2 regions of the Alkaliphilus sp. B6464 genome follow, and region 1 is predicted to be linked to the other one. Evidence: a T-box and tRNA genes for the amino acid it is inferred to sense, from the RefSeq annotation. Region 1 holds a T-box; the other holds one or more tRNA genes.
The links. A T-box is a leader RNA that pairs with one kind of tRNA and senses whether it is charged. The one in region 1 lies ahead of pheS (phenylalanine--tRNA ligase subunit alpha), so its partner is inferred to be a tRNA-Phe.
Positions count from the first base shown of each region.

Region 1 (7,277 bases):
TCATATAATAGATAAAAAGCAGTATGGTAATTCCTAAAATTAACAAGCGGTCTCCGGATGTTAATCTATTAATTAATGAGCTATTTGTCCATCTGACAAAGTTAGAAACAATGTTTAATGCTACGAATATACAAAGGACAATCAATATTATTTTCTTTTTTAATTTTATTTTTACTTTCACTTACTCACCCACCTTTTATAGTCTTTAATGTTATAGTGCCCAAAAAAAATTTAAACATAAATATTATAGATATAAAAAATGCAGGAAAAAAATTCATATTATATTGTATAGTAAGGATATAATAAATCTAATAATATAAAAAAGTATTGACAAAACAATTTATGGCTGTTAAACTATACAAGTAAAGAAAGTAGAAGACGTCCGCTTCTCACCTTACAACTATAGTTAGTAAGGTTAATATTTTGATTGTATTCATTGTGTTTTATCAATGACAGTCATATTGAATCTATGCGGATAGTCTAACTATCCGCTTTGTTTTTGTATAATAGACTATACTTTTATAATTATAGGTATTTCTAAAGAAGTAGAAGATTGACAATACTTTGAGCATTTGAAATTTTAAAACACAAGCTTTAAAATTAAATGCGATAGGAGTCAATGCGATAGCATAAGACAACTTTAAAGTTTTCAAAAAATATAGGAGGTGTCAAGTTATTAAAGAAATTAATGAACAGCAAATTAATGAAGAGATTAGAGAGAAAGAAATAAGAGTAATTGACACAAATGGTGATCAATTAGGCATTATGTCAGCTAAAGATGCTCAGAAAATTGCAAACAGCAAAAGCTTAGACTTGGTAAAAATCGCACCTCAAGCTAAACCACCTGTTTGCAAAATTATGGACTACGGAAAATATAAGTATGAGCTGGCAAAGAAAGAAAAAGAAGCAAGAAAGAATCAAAAAATCGTGGATGTTAAAGAAATAAGACTTAGTCCAAGTATTGAAGCACACGATTTAAGTGTTAAGGCTAACAATGCTATTAAGTTCTTGAAAAGTGGAGATAAGGTAAAAGTTAGCATGAGATTTAGAGGAAGAGAACTTAATAATATAAGTAAGGGTCAAGGTGTAATTAAACAGTTTGCTTCCATGCTTGAAGAAGTAAGCGTTGTTGAAAAGGAAGCAAAACTTGAAGGAAAACAAATGATTATGATTTTGGCTCCGAAAAACGCATAATTTGAAGGGAGGAAACACTAATGCCAAAAATGAAAACTCATAGAGGTGCAGCAAAAAGATTTAAAAAGACTGGTACAGGTAAAATTAAAAGAAGTAAAGCTTATACAAGCCATATTTTAACTAAGAAGTCACCTAAGAGAAAAAGAAAGCTTAGAAAAGCTGGCATAGTATTCAAGGGCGATCAAAGAAGAATAGCACAATTATTACCATATTAGATAACGTAGGAAGAAAAGGAGGTTGTAAATAATGGCTAGAGTTAAAAAGGGTACTGCTGCCCATAAAAAACATAAAAAAGTTTTAAAGTTAGCAAAAGGTTTCAGAGGAGCTAGAAGCAAACTGTTTAGACCAGCTAACCAATTCGTAATGAAAGCGTTAAAACATGCTTATGTTGGTAGAAAATTAAGAAAAAGAGATTTCAGAAGACTTTGGATCACAAGAATAAATGCTGCAGCTAGAGCAAATGGCATTTCTTATTCAAGACTTATGAATGGCTTAAAGCTATCTGGTATTGAAATGAATAGAAAAATGTTATCTGAAATGGCTATTTATGACAAAGAAGGTTTTGCACAATTAGTTGAAACAGCAAAACAAAAATTAAACGCATAATTTAGAGTCCTTATTAATAAGGACTCTTTATAATTTTATATAATATCTAAAATTATTATAATATATGTTTCTTGATTGTATGTTAATAACGTATTAGGATAAATATAGTATAGATTGTTAGAGAGATTGGTAATACTCTATAAGTATATATATATTAAATAAAATAGTTAAATAAAATTAAGTGTATAAGATATATATGGACGGTGTTAAAACATGAGTATTAAAATAGATATGCATAATATAAAATTGAAGCCTACACAAGTTCTTGTAATCGGATTTGCAACGATAATTTTAATTGGAGGATTATTGTTAAATCTACCAATTGCATCTCAAAATGGGGAAAGTGTAGGTTTTATTAATGCTATTTTTACTGCTACATCAGCAGTATGTGTAACTGGCTTATCTGTTGTGGATACCGGTACCTATTGGACCGCATTTGGAAAGACTGTTATTCTATTCCTAATACAAATAGGTGGTTTAGGATTTATGACATTGGCTACCATGTTTTTTATTATATTAGGAAAGAAAATATCTTTAAAGGAAAGATTAATTATCCAAGAGGCTTTTAATCAGAGTACTCTAGCGGGGCTTGTGCGGTTTTCTAAGTATGTTTTAATAGTGACTTTCGCAGTAGAGGGATTAGGTGCTTTGTTTCTTTCCTTGAGGTTTATACCACAATATGGATGGATAACTGGCATGGCCTATTCGATATTTCACTCAGTTTCAGCTTTTTGTAATGCAGGTTTTGACTTAATCGGTAATGGAAAAAATTTAATGCCCTATGTCTCAGATCCTATTGTATCTCTTACGGTTTCCTTTTTAATCATTATTGGAGGGATTGGTTTTTCTGTTATAACTGATGTGTTTACTAATAAAAAACTTAGGAAACTATCTCTTCATACTAAAATGGCATTATTAATTACTGCACTGTTATTGACAATAGGCACTATTGGTTTTATAGTTTTAGAATGGAGAAACCCTGATACCCTAGGAAACCTAAATTTAGGTGGTAAGTTTCTATCTGGTTTTTTCCAATCAGTAACCGTTAGAACAGCAGGTTTTAATACCGTTGACTTTGCTCAAATGAGAACTGCTTCAAAATTATTAGCCATTATTCTGATGTATATTGGAGGATCTCCAGCATCTACAGCAGGTGGGATTAAAACCACAACCCTTGGTGTAATTCTCTTTACAATTATTTCTGTTATTAAGGGTAAGAGTGAAACCGAATTGTTTAGAAGGAGAATATCTAGAGATATAGTTAATAGAGCTATAACAATTGCTATTATAGGTATATTTTTAATTATTTTTGTTACAATGATACTATCTATTACTGATAGTCAATTTAATTTTATGGAAATTTTATTTGAAGTTGTGTCTGCCTTTGGTACTGTTGGTTTAACCCTAGGAATAACACCTCTATTAAGTGCACTTGGTAAGACTCTACTTATTTTTATGATGTTTGCTGGTAGAGTAGGTATACTTACAATTGCATTTGCACTGGCGAGACAGCAACATAAATATAAAGGAAATATTAAATACCCAGAAGGAAAAATTTTAGTAGGATAGGAAGGATTAACATGAAACAATATGTTGTTATAGGTTGTGGCCGTTTTGGAAGTAGTGTTGCAAGAACTCTGTACAAAATGGGACATGATGTATTAGCCATAGATAGTAGCGAAGAAATTATTCAGCATGTTTCTGATGAAGTTACCCATGCGGTTCAAGCTGATGCTACTGATGAAAACTCTTTGAAATCTTTAGGAATACGTAACTTTGATGTTGCAATTATTACAATTGGTTCGGACATACAGGCTTCTATTATGGCTACTTTAATAGTAAAGGAACTAGGTATTAAATATGTTGTGGCTAAGGCCAATAATGAAATCCATGCAAAACTACTATTTAAAATAGGAGCGGATCGCGTAGTTTTCCCTGAAAGGGATATGGGAATGCGTGTAGCTCACAATTTAGTATCTAGCAATATATTAGACTATATAGAATTAGCTCCAGATTATAGTATCATGGAAATAGCACCCTTAGATGATTGGGTAGGTAAAACATTGTTAGAAATAGATGTCAGATCTAAATATGGTGTAAATATTATGGCAATAAAGCATGGCTATGAAATTAATGTATCCCCAATAGCTATGGATCGAATTGGTAAGGATGATATTCTTGTTGTTATTGGTCATAACAAAGATTTAGAAAAAATTGAAAAACAGGTTTGGTCATAGAATGGATATTAAGTTAATTAGTAGTGAGAGCAATTCTATTATTAAGCATATAAAGTCGCTTCAGCTTAAGAAACAAAGGGTAAAACACCTTCAGTTTACAGTAGAGGGTGTAAGAATTGTTGAAGAATGCTTAAAACATAATGGGGATATTGAATATGTTGTTTTTAGTGAAGAATTGCACCAAGTTCAAGGGGGCTCAGATTTATTAAACAAGGTTTCCTCAAAAGGACATACTATTTATCAGTTACCTAGTCAATTATTTAGCAAGCTAGCAACCACAGAGAGTCCACAAGGCGTTATGGCTGTAGTTAACATGAAGAATAGTAGTTTGGAAGATCTGAAGTTTGAAGATGATGATAATTTATTCTTTGTTATTTTAGATCGCATACAGGATCCCGGTAATATGGGAACTATTATTCGCACCGCAGAAAGTGCTAGAGTTGATGCAGTAATAATAGCAAAGGGAAGTGTTGATCCGTACAATAGTAAAACTCTTAGAGCTACAATGGGAGCAATATTTCACTTACCAATTGTACTGTGTGATAGTGATGAAGAATGGATTGAATATTTAAAAGAAAAAAATGTAAAACTAATAGCTGCAGATTTAGATACAGATAAAACCTATATTCATATTGATTACCGTAAAAATATTGGTATAATAATAGGGAATGAGGCAAATGGAATTGATAGCCACATATTATCTAAGGTAGACGAAAGGGTTATAATTCCAATCTTGGGAAAAATCGAGTCTTTGAATGCATCTATAGCAGCTGGCATTTTGATTTATAAAGCTGCAGAAGAAAAACATCTAAGAAAAGTTTGAAAATTTTAAAAATTATACTTATTTAATCAAACTACCTTGTTTCAGCCATTAAGCTATGTTATAATAAACATACGATGGCTTGAAGGAAGGAGAGTGGAACAATGAAGACTCCTGATGTGTTTTGGAAACTATTTGAGTTGACAGGTTCCGTTACAGCCTATATTATGTATAAGAAACTATCCATTAATTAATAGATGAATAAGTTAAATAAACAAAAGCATTGAAGGAGAAAAGTAAGCTATAGACTGTTTTAAAAGAGAAAAGGTACCTTAGGCTGAAAGTACCTTATAACAAGTATAGCAGAAGTTCGCTCTGGAGCTATAAAGCTGAAGTCTATATCTTAGATTATAGGTTTTATCGGTTGACGCCGTTAATGTCTCTGAGTGGTTCATTGTTAATTGCAATGGACTATTAGGGTGGTACCACGGAGTGAAACCTTCGTCCCTTCTGGGATGAGGGTTTATTTTTATTTGTAAAATTAGAAAGGAGATTTGTTATGGAAGGAAAATTAAAAGCATTGAAGGAAAAAGCTATATTAGAAATTAACGAAGCTGATTCTACAGCTATTTTAGAAAAGGCTAGAATTCACTATTTAGGTAAAAAAGGAGAATTAACTGAAATATTAAGGGGAATGGGAGCATTAAGTGCCGAGGAACGTCCTTTAATAGGTAAAATAGCTAATATTGTTAGGGAAAATATTGAGATTGCATTAGAAGAAGCTAAAAAAAGTATTAAAATCAAAGAGTTAGACAAGAAGTTACAATCTGAAACAATTGATGTAACCATGCCTGGTAAAGAGATTAAGGTAGGAAAAAGACATCCTTTAACACAAGCTATGGATGATTTAAAAAATATTTTTATAAGCATGGGCTTTAAAGTTGCTGAAGGTCCAGAAGTAGAAACCGTATATTATAACTTTGACGCTTTAAATGCTCCAAAAAATCATCCATCTAGAGATGTTAGTGATACTTTCTACATAAACGAAAGTACAATTTTAAGAACACAAACATCTCCAGTGCAGGTTAGAGTTATGGAAAAAAATGAGCCACCAATTAGAATTGTTTCATTAGGTCGTTGCTTTAGAAATGATACTCCAGATGCTACCCATTCTCCTATGTTCCATCAAATAGAGGGGCTTGTAGTAGATAAAGGCATTACAATGGGAGATCTGAAAGGAACATTAGAGGTATTTGCAAAGAACTTTTTCGGTCCCAATACTCAAATAAAGTTTAGACCACATAACTTTCCATTTACAGAACCTAGTGCAGAGGTTGATGCTACTTGCTTTAAATGTGGTGGAGAGGGTTGTAGTGTATGTAAGGGAAATGGTTGGATAGAAGTTTTAGGCGCAGGAATGGTTCATCCAAATGTACTTAGAAATTGTGGTATAGACCCTGAAGTGTATAGCGGATTTGCCTTTGGTATGGGAATAGACCGTCTAACTATGCAAAAATATGGAATTGATGATATTCGTTTATTATTTGAAAATGATATGCGTTTTATCAATCAATTTTAATAGAAAGTAGGAGGAATGTATTATGTATGTATCAATGAACTGGATTAAAGATTATGTAAATATTAATATAGATACTAATGAATTTGCAGATAAAATGACAATGTCTGGATCTATGGTAGAAAAAATAGATATACTATGTGATGATATTAAAAATGTTGTTGTTGGGCATATAGAAAGTATCACACAGCACCCTAATGCTGATAAATTAGTTGTTTGTCAAGTAAATGTTGGAGATGAAAAACTTCAAATTGTAACTGGCGCAACTAATGTTTCTGAAGGAGATTATATTCCTGTTGCGGTCCATGGCGCAATACTACCTGGAGGGTTGAAAATTAAAAAAGGAAAGCTTAGAGGAGAGATTTCTGAGGGAATGCTTTGTTCTGCTGACGAATTAGGTATCCCCAAAGCTATGATACCTGAAGAAATTAAGGATGGAATTTGGATATTAGATAAAGCCTATCCTTTAGGTCAAGATATTACCGAAACACTTAATTTAAAAGATCAAGTAATTGAATTTGAAATTACATCAAACAGACCGGACTGTTTAAGTGTTATCGGAATGGCTAGGGAAGTAGGGGCTACCTTAAATGAAAATGTGCAATATCCAAATGTAGAGGTTATAGAAATAAAAGATAAGGCATCGGATCATATTTCTGTGGAAATACAAGACAATGAAGGATGTACAAGATACGTTGCAAGAGTTATTAAAAATATAAAGATTGGTTCTTCTCCGCAGTGGATACAGCAAAGATTAATTAATGCAGGGGTTCGTCCAATTAATAATATAGTAGATATTACCAACTATGTAATGCTAGAGTACGGCCAACCATTACATGCTTTCGACCTATCCTATATTGAAGGGAACAAAATTGTAGTTAAGAGAGCTAAAGACGATGAATTA
Region 1 covers NZ_CP058557.1:2,131,989-2,139,265, forward strand. The annotation lists gene ftsH (ATP-dependent zinc metalloprotease FtsH) at 1-4, opposite strand, end outside; gene infC (translation initiation factor IF-3) at 736-1,194, shown strand; gene rpmI (50S ribosomal protein L35) at 1,215-1,409, shown strand; gene rplT (50S ribosomal protein L20) at 1,441-1,800, shown strand; gene HYG84_RS10450 (TrkH family potassium uptake protein) at 2,014-3,369, shown strand; gene HYG84_RS10455 (potassium channel family protein) at 3,381-4,037, shown strand; gene HYG84_RS10460 (TrmH family RNA methyltransferase) at 4,039-4,860, shown strand; gene HYG84_RS10465 (YqzL family protein) at 4,962-5,051, shown strand; T-box leader at 5,072-5,309, shown strand; gene pheS (phenylalanine--tRNA ligase subunit alpha) at 5,357-6,376, shown strand; gene pheT (phenylalanine--tRNA ligase subunit beta) at 6,399-7,277, shown strand, end outside.

Region 2 (7,277 bases), 1.6 Mb from region 1:
AACAAATTTAGAATGCGAAACTGCGAATAGCTTTGGTCAAGCTAATAAGGGCAGAAGGCGGATGCCTTGGCACCAGGAGTCGATGAAGGACGTGGTAAGCTGCGATAAGCCTCGGGGAGATGCAAGCAATCTTTGATCCGGGGATTTCCGAATGGGGAAACCTACTTAGGTTAATACCTAAGTATCTATTACTCAATCAATAGGTAATAGAAGACATACCAGGGGAACTGAAACATCTAAGTACCCTGAGGAAGAGAAAGAAAAATCGATTCCCTAAGTAGCGGCGAGCGAAAGGGGATAAGCCCAAACCGATAGGGTTTTCTCTATCGGGGTTGCGGACCGGTCATATATGATGACTCATCGTAATAGAAGAGGTTTGGAAAGACTCACCATAGAAGGTAATAGTCCTGTACATGAAACGATGATATTCTAGACCGTGATCCAGAGTACCACGAGGCACGTGAAACCTTGTGGGAAGCAGGGGGGACCACCCCCCAAGGCTAAATACTACCTGGTGACCGATAGCGCATAGTACCGTGAGGGAAAGGTGAAAAGAACCCCGGAAGGGGAGTGAAATAGAACCTGAAACCTTCTGCTTACAAACTGTGGGAGCACTTTTTATGTGTGACCGCGTACTTTTTGTAGAACGGGCCAACGAGTTACGGTATGGAGCAAGGTTAAGCACCTATGGTGCGAAGCCGTAGGGAAACCGAGTCTTAATAGGGCGTCTAGTTTCATGCCGTAGACCCGAAACCGGGCGACCTACCCATGGTCAGGATGAAGCGGAAGTAAAATTTCGTGGAGGTCCGAACCGATTGACGTTGAAAAGTCACCGGATGAACTGTGGGTAGCGGTGAAATTCCAATCGAGCCCGGAGATAGCTGGTTCTCGCCGAAATAGCTTTAGGGCTAGCCTCGAGGTTAAGAGATACGGAGGTAGAGCACTGAATGGTCTAGGGGCCTTCACCGGTTACCAAAACCTATCAAACTCCGAATGCCGTTATCTTTTACTCGGGAGTCAGACTGCGAGTGATAAGATCCGTAGTCAAGAGGGAAAGAGCCCAGACCATCAGCTAAGGTCCCAAAGTATACGTTAAGTGGAAAAGGATGTGGAGTTGCATAGACAACCAGGATGTTGGCTTAGAAGCAGCCATTCATTCAAAGAGTGCGTAATAGCTCACTGGTCGAGTGATTCTGCGCCGAAAATGTCCGGGGCTCAAACGTATCACCGAAGCTATGGATCCGTAAGGATGGTAGGCGAGCGTTCTATATAGGTTGAAGCTGTACCGGAAGGAGCAGTGGACTGTATAGAAGTGAGAATGTTGGCATGAGTAACGAGAGGCAGGTGAGAATCCTGCCCGTCGAAAACCTAAGGTTTCCTGAGGAAGGCTCGTCCGCTCAGGGTTAGTCGGGACCTAAGCCCAGGCCGAAAGGCGTAGGCGATGGACAACAGGTTGAAATTCCTGTACCACCTAAAATCGTTTGAGAGATGGAGTGACACAGTAGGATAGGCTCAGCGCACCGTTGGTTGTGTGCGTCTAAGCTGGTAGGGAGTTAGAAGAGGCAAATCCCTTTTAACATTAATCCTGAGAAGTGATGGGGAGCGAAATTTAAGTAGCGAACTGGCTGATTCCACACTGTCGAGAAAAGCTTCTATCGAGATTTCTAGGTGCCCGTACCGCAAACCGACACAGGTAGGTGAGGAGAGAATCCTAAGACGATCGGGAGAACTATTGTTAAGGAACTCGGCAAAATGACCCCGTAACTTCGGGATAAGGGGAGCCGGTTTTGGTTAAAGATTTACTCTGTAAGCCTCAACCGGCCGCAGAGAATAGGCCCAAGCGACTGTTTACCATAAACATAGGTCTCTGCTAAGTCGAAAGACGACGTATAGGGGCTGACGCCTGCCCGGTGCTGGAAGGTTAAGGGGAATTGTTAGCATCTGCGAAGCAATGAACTTAAGCCCCAGTAAACGGCGGCCGTAACTATAACGGTCCTAAGGTAGCGAAATTCCTTGTCGGGTAAGTTCCGACCCGCACGAAAGGCGTAACGATTTGGGCGCTGTCTCAACAATAGACCCGGTGAAATTGTAATACCAGTGAAGATGCTGGTTACCCGCGACAGGACGGAAAGACCCCGTGGAGCTTTACTGCAACTTGACATTGGATTTCGGTGCTACATGTACAGCATAGGTGGGAGACTTAGAAGCTGGGACGCCAGTCTCAGTGGAGTCATCGTTGGGATACCACTCTTGTAGTACTGAAGTTCTAACCATAGACTGTGAATCCAGTCTTGGGACACTGTCAGGTGGGCAGTTTGACTGGGGCGGTCGCCTCCCAAAAAGTAACGGAGGCGCCCAAAGGTTCCCTCAGCACGGTCGGAAATCGTGCGTAGAGTGTAAAGGCAAAAGGGAGCTTGATTGCGAGACATACAGGTCGAGCAAGGACGAAAGTCGGGCTTAGTGATCCGGTGGTTCCGAGTGGAAGGGCCATCGCTCAACGGATAAAAGCTACCCCGGGGATAACAGGCTTATCTCCCCCAAGAGTCCACATCGACGGGGAGGTTTGGCACCTCGATGTCGGCTCATCACATCCTGGGGCTGTAGTAGGTCCCAAGGGTTGGGCTGTTCGCCCATTAAAGTGGTACGCGAGCTGGGTTCAGAACGTCGTGAGACAGTTCGGTCCCTATCCGTCGCGGGCGCAGGAAATTTGAGAGGAGCTGTCCTTAGTACGAGAGGACCGGGATGGACGCACCTCTGGTGTACCAGTTGTTCTGCCAAGAGCATCGCTGGGTAGCTAAGTGCGGAAGGGATAAGTGCTGAAGGCATCTAAGCACGAAGCCCCCCTCAAGATAAGATTTCCCATCGCGTAAGCGAGTAAGACCCCAAGAAGACTACTTGGTTGATAGGCCTAGGGTGTAAGTGCAGCAATGTACTTAGCTGATAGGTACTAATAGGTCGAGGGCTTGACCAAATATATTCTAACATTGTATAGTTTTGAGGGAATAATTTTCTCTTGACATATTACTTATTAAAGTGGTATGATTAAAATCCAGTTGAAATACAACTTGATTTTAATTTGAAGGAAACTCGGCTAACGCTGAGTACTCCATTCACACCAAATCAAAGATTTGGGTGATTGCAATATCGTGGCAATAGCGAAGGGGTCACACCTGTTCCCATACCGAACACAGTAGTTAAGCCCTTCAGCGCTGATGGTACTTGGCGGGAAGCTGCCTGGGAGAGTAGGTCGCTGCGATATTATGTTCCAGAGTAGCTCAATGGTGGAGCACCCGGCTGTTAACCGGTAGGTTGGAGGTTCGAGTCCTCTCTCTGGAGCCAACTTTGGCCCCTTGGTCAAGCGGTCAAGACACCGCCCTTTCACGGCGGTAACAGGGGTTCGATTCCCCTAGGGGTCACCAAATTTTGGGCGCATAGCTCAGCTGGGAGAGCACCTGCCTTACAAGCAGGGGGTCACAGGTTCAAGTCCTGTTGCGCCCACCAAAATTGGCCTGGTAGTTCAGATGGTTAGAATGCCAGCCTGTCACGCTGGAGGTCGAGGGTTCGAGTCCCTTCCAGGTCGCCAATTTTAATATATTTTTAAAAGGTAACTCAGCATTTGCTGAGTACTGTAATCACAGTATGCTGGTGTAGCTCAGTTGGCCAGAGCAGCTGATTTGTAATCAGCAGGTCGCGGGTTCGAATCCCATCACCAGCTCCATATATGCGGGTGTAGTTCAATGGTAGAACGTCAGCCTTCCAAGCTGATCGCGAGGGTTCGATTCCCTTCACCCGCTCCATTAAACATGTACCTATAGCTCAGCAGGATAGAGCAATGGCCTTCTAAGCCATGTGTCCGGGGTTCGAATCCCTGTAGGTACGCCATAATGGGATATAGCCAAGTCGGTAAGGCAACGGACTTTGACTCCGTCATTCCGCAGGTTCGAGTCCTGCTATCCCAGCCATTTTGACCCATTAGCTCAGTCGGTAGAGCACCTGACTTTTAATCAGGGTGTCCCGCGTTCGAGTCGCGGATGGGTCACCAACAATCAAGGAGAGGTGTCCGAGTGGTTTAAGGAGCTGGTCTTGAAAACCAGTGACTCCGCAAGGGGCCGTGGGTTCGAATCCCACCCTCTCCGCCATTATTATTGCATTATATATAAAATGGGTGTATAATATAGGTATTCTAAAAATGGAGAAGTACTCAAGTAGGCTGAAGAGGACGGTTTGCTAAACCGTTAGGTCGCGTAAGTGGCGCGCGGGTTCGAATCCCGCCTTCTCCGCCATTATACTTTCCGGGTGTAGCGCAGTTTGGTAGCGCACATGGTTTGGGACCATGGGGCCGGGGGTTCGAATCCCTCCACCCGGACCAGTTATATAAAATACTAAAAAAATGAGGGCCTTTAGCTCAGTTGGTCAGAGCATCCGGCTCATAACCGGCAGGTCCGGGGTTCGAGTCCCTGAAGGCCCACCATTTTAAAAATAATTTAAAGTAATGTGTAAATATAGGGGTGTAGTTCAGTTGGTAGAACAGTGGTCTCCAAAACCACGTGTCGTGGGTTCAAGTCCTGCCACCCCTGCCAGTTTCCGGGTGTAGCGCAGTTTGGTAGCGCACATGGTTTGGGACCATGGGGCCGGGGGTTCGAATCCCTCCACCCGGACCAATTGTGGGCTCATAGCTCAGGTGGTTAGAGCGCACGCCTGATAAGCGTGAGGTCGGTGGTTCGAGTCCACTTGAGCCCACCATTTGATTGTACAAGCCCAGATAGCTCAGTCGGTAGAGCAGGGGACTGAAAATCCCCGTGTCGGTGGTTCGATTCCGCCTCTGGGCACCATAATGGCGGCATAGCTTAGTTGGCTAGAGCGTTCGGTTCATACCCGAAAGGTCACAGGTTCGACTCCTGTTGCCGCTACCATGTTTAATCTTATCTATAAGGGCGCATAGCTCAGCTGGGAGAGCACCTGCCTTACAAGCAGGGGGTCACAGGTTCAAGTCCTGTTGCGCCCACCAAATTTGGTCCGGTAGTTCAGTTGGTTAGAATGCCAGCCTGTCACGCTGGAGGTCGAGGGTTCGAGTCCCTTCCGGATCGCCAATTTCAATATAATACATTAAATAGCAAATATTCATGCTGGTGTAGCTCAGTTGGCCAGAGCAGCTGATTTGTAATCAGCAGGTCGCGGGTTCGAATCCCATCACCAGCTCCATTATTTGTACGGAGGGGTTCCCGAGCGGCCAAAGGGGGCAGACTGTAAATCTGTTGTCAACGACTTCGAAGGTTCGAATCCTTCTCCCTCCACCATTAATTTAATATGCGGGTGTAGTTCAATGGTAGAACGTCAGCCTTCCAAGCTGATCGCGAGGGTTCGATTCCCTTCACCCGCTCCATTGAAAACTTGTATTATTTTGCTCATATCAGTTTAGGGGTTTGAGTGATTAAAATATTTGACCCATTAGCTCAGTCGGTAGAGCACCTGACTTTTAATCAGGGTGTCCCGCGTTCGAGTCGCGGATGGGTCACCATTTTTCATAAAACATTTTTAGTAAAGTTTTAAAAACAAGATACGAAAAAAATATTGACATAATATTTTAGATATGATATATTAAACAAAGTCGCCGCAACAAGGCGATGGGGCATAAGCCCTTGAAGAGGTCTTTGAAAACTAAACAGTATAGATTAAGCCAGCAAATAATAAATCCATCTTTAAAAGATGGTACCCAGAAATTTTTTATTAAGAGTTTGATCCTGGCTCAGGATGAACGCTGGCGGCGTGCCTAACACATGCAAGTCGAGCGGAGTTATTTTCAGGAAGCCTTCGGGTGGAATGATTTTAATTTAGCGGCGGACGGGTGAGTAACGCGTGGGCAACCTACCCTGTACAGGGGAATAACAATGGGAAACCATTGCTAATACCCCATAATACCTTTTAGGGGCATCCCTAGAAGGTCAAAGAATTTCGGTATAGGATGGGCCCGCGTCTGATTAGCTAGTTGGTGAGGTAATGGCTCACCAAGGCGACGATCAGTAGCCGGCCTGAGAGGGTGAACGGCCACACTGGAACTGAGACACGGTCCAGACTCCTACGGGAGGCAGCAGTGGGGAATATTGCACAATGGGGGAAACCCTGATGCAGCAACGCCGCGTGAGCGATGAAGGCTTTCGAGTCGTAAAGCTCTGTCCTAAGGGAAGATAATGACGGTACCTTAGGAGGAAGCCCCGGCTAACTACGTGCCAGCAGCCGCGGTAATACGTAGGGGGCAAGCGTTATCCGGAATCATTGGGCGTAAAGGGTGCGTAGGCGGCCCTATGGGTCAGAGGTTAAAGGCTACGGCTCAACCGTAGTAAGCCTTTGAAACTGTAGGGCTTGAGTGCAGGAGAGGAGAGTGGAATTCCTAGTGTAGCGGTGAAATGCGTAGATATTAGGAGGAACACCAGTGGCGAAGGCGACTCTCTGGACTGCAACTGACGCTGAGGCACGAAAGCGTGGGTAGCGAACAGGATTAGATACCCTGGTAGTCCACGCCGTAAACGATGAGTGCTAGGTGTTGGGGGTCAAACCTCGGTGCCGCAGTTAACGCATTAAGCACTCCGCCTGGGGAGTACGTTCGCAAGAATGAAACTCAAAGGAATTGACGGGGACCCGCACAAGCAGCGGAGCATGTGGTTTAATTCGAAGCAACGCGAAGAACCTTACCTGGACTTGACATCCCTCGGACAGCTTTTTAATCGAAGCCTTCCCTTCGGGGACTGAGGTGACAGGTGGTGCATGGTTGTCGTCAGCTCGTGTCGTGAGATGTTGGGTTAAGTCCCGCAACGAGCGCAACCCTTGTCTTTAGTTGCCAGCAGTTCGGCTGGGCACTCTAGAGAGACTGCCGGGGATAACTCGGAGGAAGGTGGGGATGACGTCAAATCATCATGCCCCTTATGTTCAGGGCTACACACGTGCTACAATGGCCGATACAACGGGCAGCCAAGGAGTAATCCGGAGCGAATCCTACAAAATCGGTCCCAGTTCGGATTGTGGGCTGAAACTCGCCCACATGAAGTCGGAGTTGCTAGTAATCGCGGATCAGAATGTCGCGGTGAATGCGTTCCCGGGTCTTGTACACACCGCCCGTCACACCACGGGAGTCGGAAGCACCCGAAGCCAGCTATCCAACCTTTATTGGAGGAAGCTGTCGAAGGTGAAGCCAATGACTGGGGTGAAGTCGTAACAAGGTAGCCGTATCGGAAGGTGCGGCTGGATCACCTCCTTTCTAAGGAGAATTGGCAATCTATACT
Region 2 covers NZ_CP058557.1:578,783-586,059, reverse strand. The annotation lists rRNA gene HYG84_RS02835 (23S ribosomal RNA) at 35-2,971, shown strand; rRNA gene rrf (5S ribosomal RNA) at 3,143-3,259, shown strand; tRNA gene HYG84_RS02825 (tRNA-Asn) at 3,265-3,339, shown strand; tRNA gene HYG84_RS02820 (tRNA-Glu) at 3,345-3,419, shown strand; tRNA gene HYG84_RS02815 (tRNA-Val) at 3,426-3,501, shown strand; tRNA gene HYG84_RS02810 (tRNA-Asp) at 3,507-3,583, shown strand; tRNA gene HYG84_RS02805 (tRNA-Thr) at 3,642-3,718, shown strand; tRNA gene HYG84_RS02800 (tRNA-Gly) at 3,724-3,797, shown strand; tRNA gene HYG84_RS02795 (tRNA-Arg) at 3,806-3,882, shown strand; tRNA gene HYG84_RS02790 (tRNA-Gln) at 3,886-3,962, shown strand; tRNA gene HYG84_RS02785 (tRNA-Lys) at 3,967-4,042, shown strand; tRNA gene HYG84_RS02780 (tRNA-Ser) at 4,051-4,139, shown strand; tRNA gene HYG84_RS02775 (tRNA-Ser) at 4,192-4,283, shown strand; tRNA gene HYG84_RS02770 (tRNA-Pro) at 4,293-4,369, shown strand; tRNA gene HYG84_RS02765 (tRNA-Ile) at 4,395-4,471, shown strand; tRNA gene HYG84_RS02760 (tRNA-Trp) at 4,505-4,580, shown strand; tRNA gene HYG84_RS02755 (tRNA-Pro) at 4,585-4,661, shown strand; tRNA gene HYG84_RS02750 (tRNA-Ile) at 4,667-4,743, shown strand; tRNA gene HYG84_RS02745 (tRNA-Phe) at 4,757-4,832, shown strand; tRNA gene HYG84_RS02740 (tRNA-Met) at 4,837-4,913, shown strand; tRNA gene HYG84_RS02735 (tRNA-Val) at 4,933-5,008, shown strand; tRNA gene HYG84_RS02730 (tRNA-Asp) at 5,014-5,090, shown strand; tRNA gene HYG84_RS02725 (tRNA-Thr) at 5,126-5,202, shown strand; tRNA gene HYG84_RS02720 (tRNA-Tyr) at 5,213-5,297, shown strand; tRNA gene HYG84_RS02715 (tRNA-Gly) at 5,310-5,383, shown strand; tRNA gene HYG84_RS02710 (tRNA-Lys) at 5,443-5,518, shown strand; rRNA gene HYG84_RS02705 (16S ribosomal RNA) at 5,724-7,252, shown strand.
Region 2: it has a tRNA-Phe gene. The T-box ahead of pheS (phenylalanine--tRNA ligase subunit alpha) is inferred to sense a tRNA for this amino acid. The anticodon was not compared.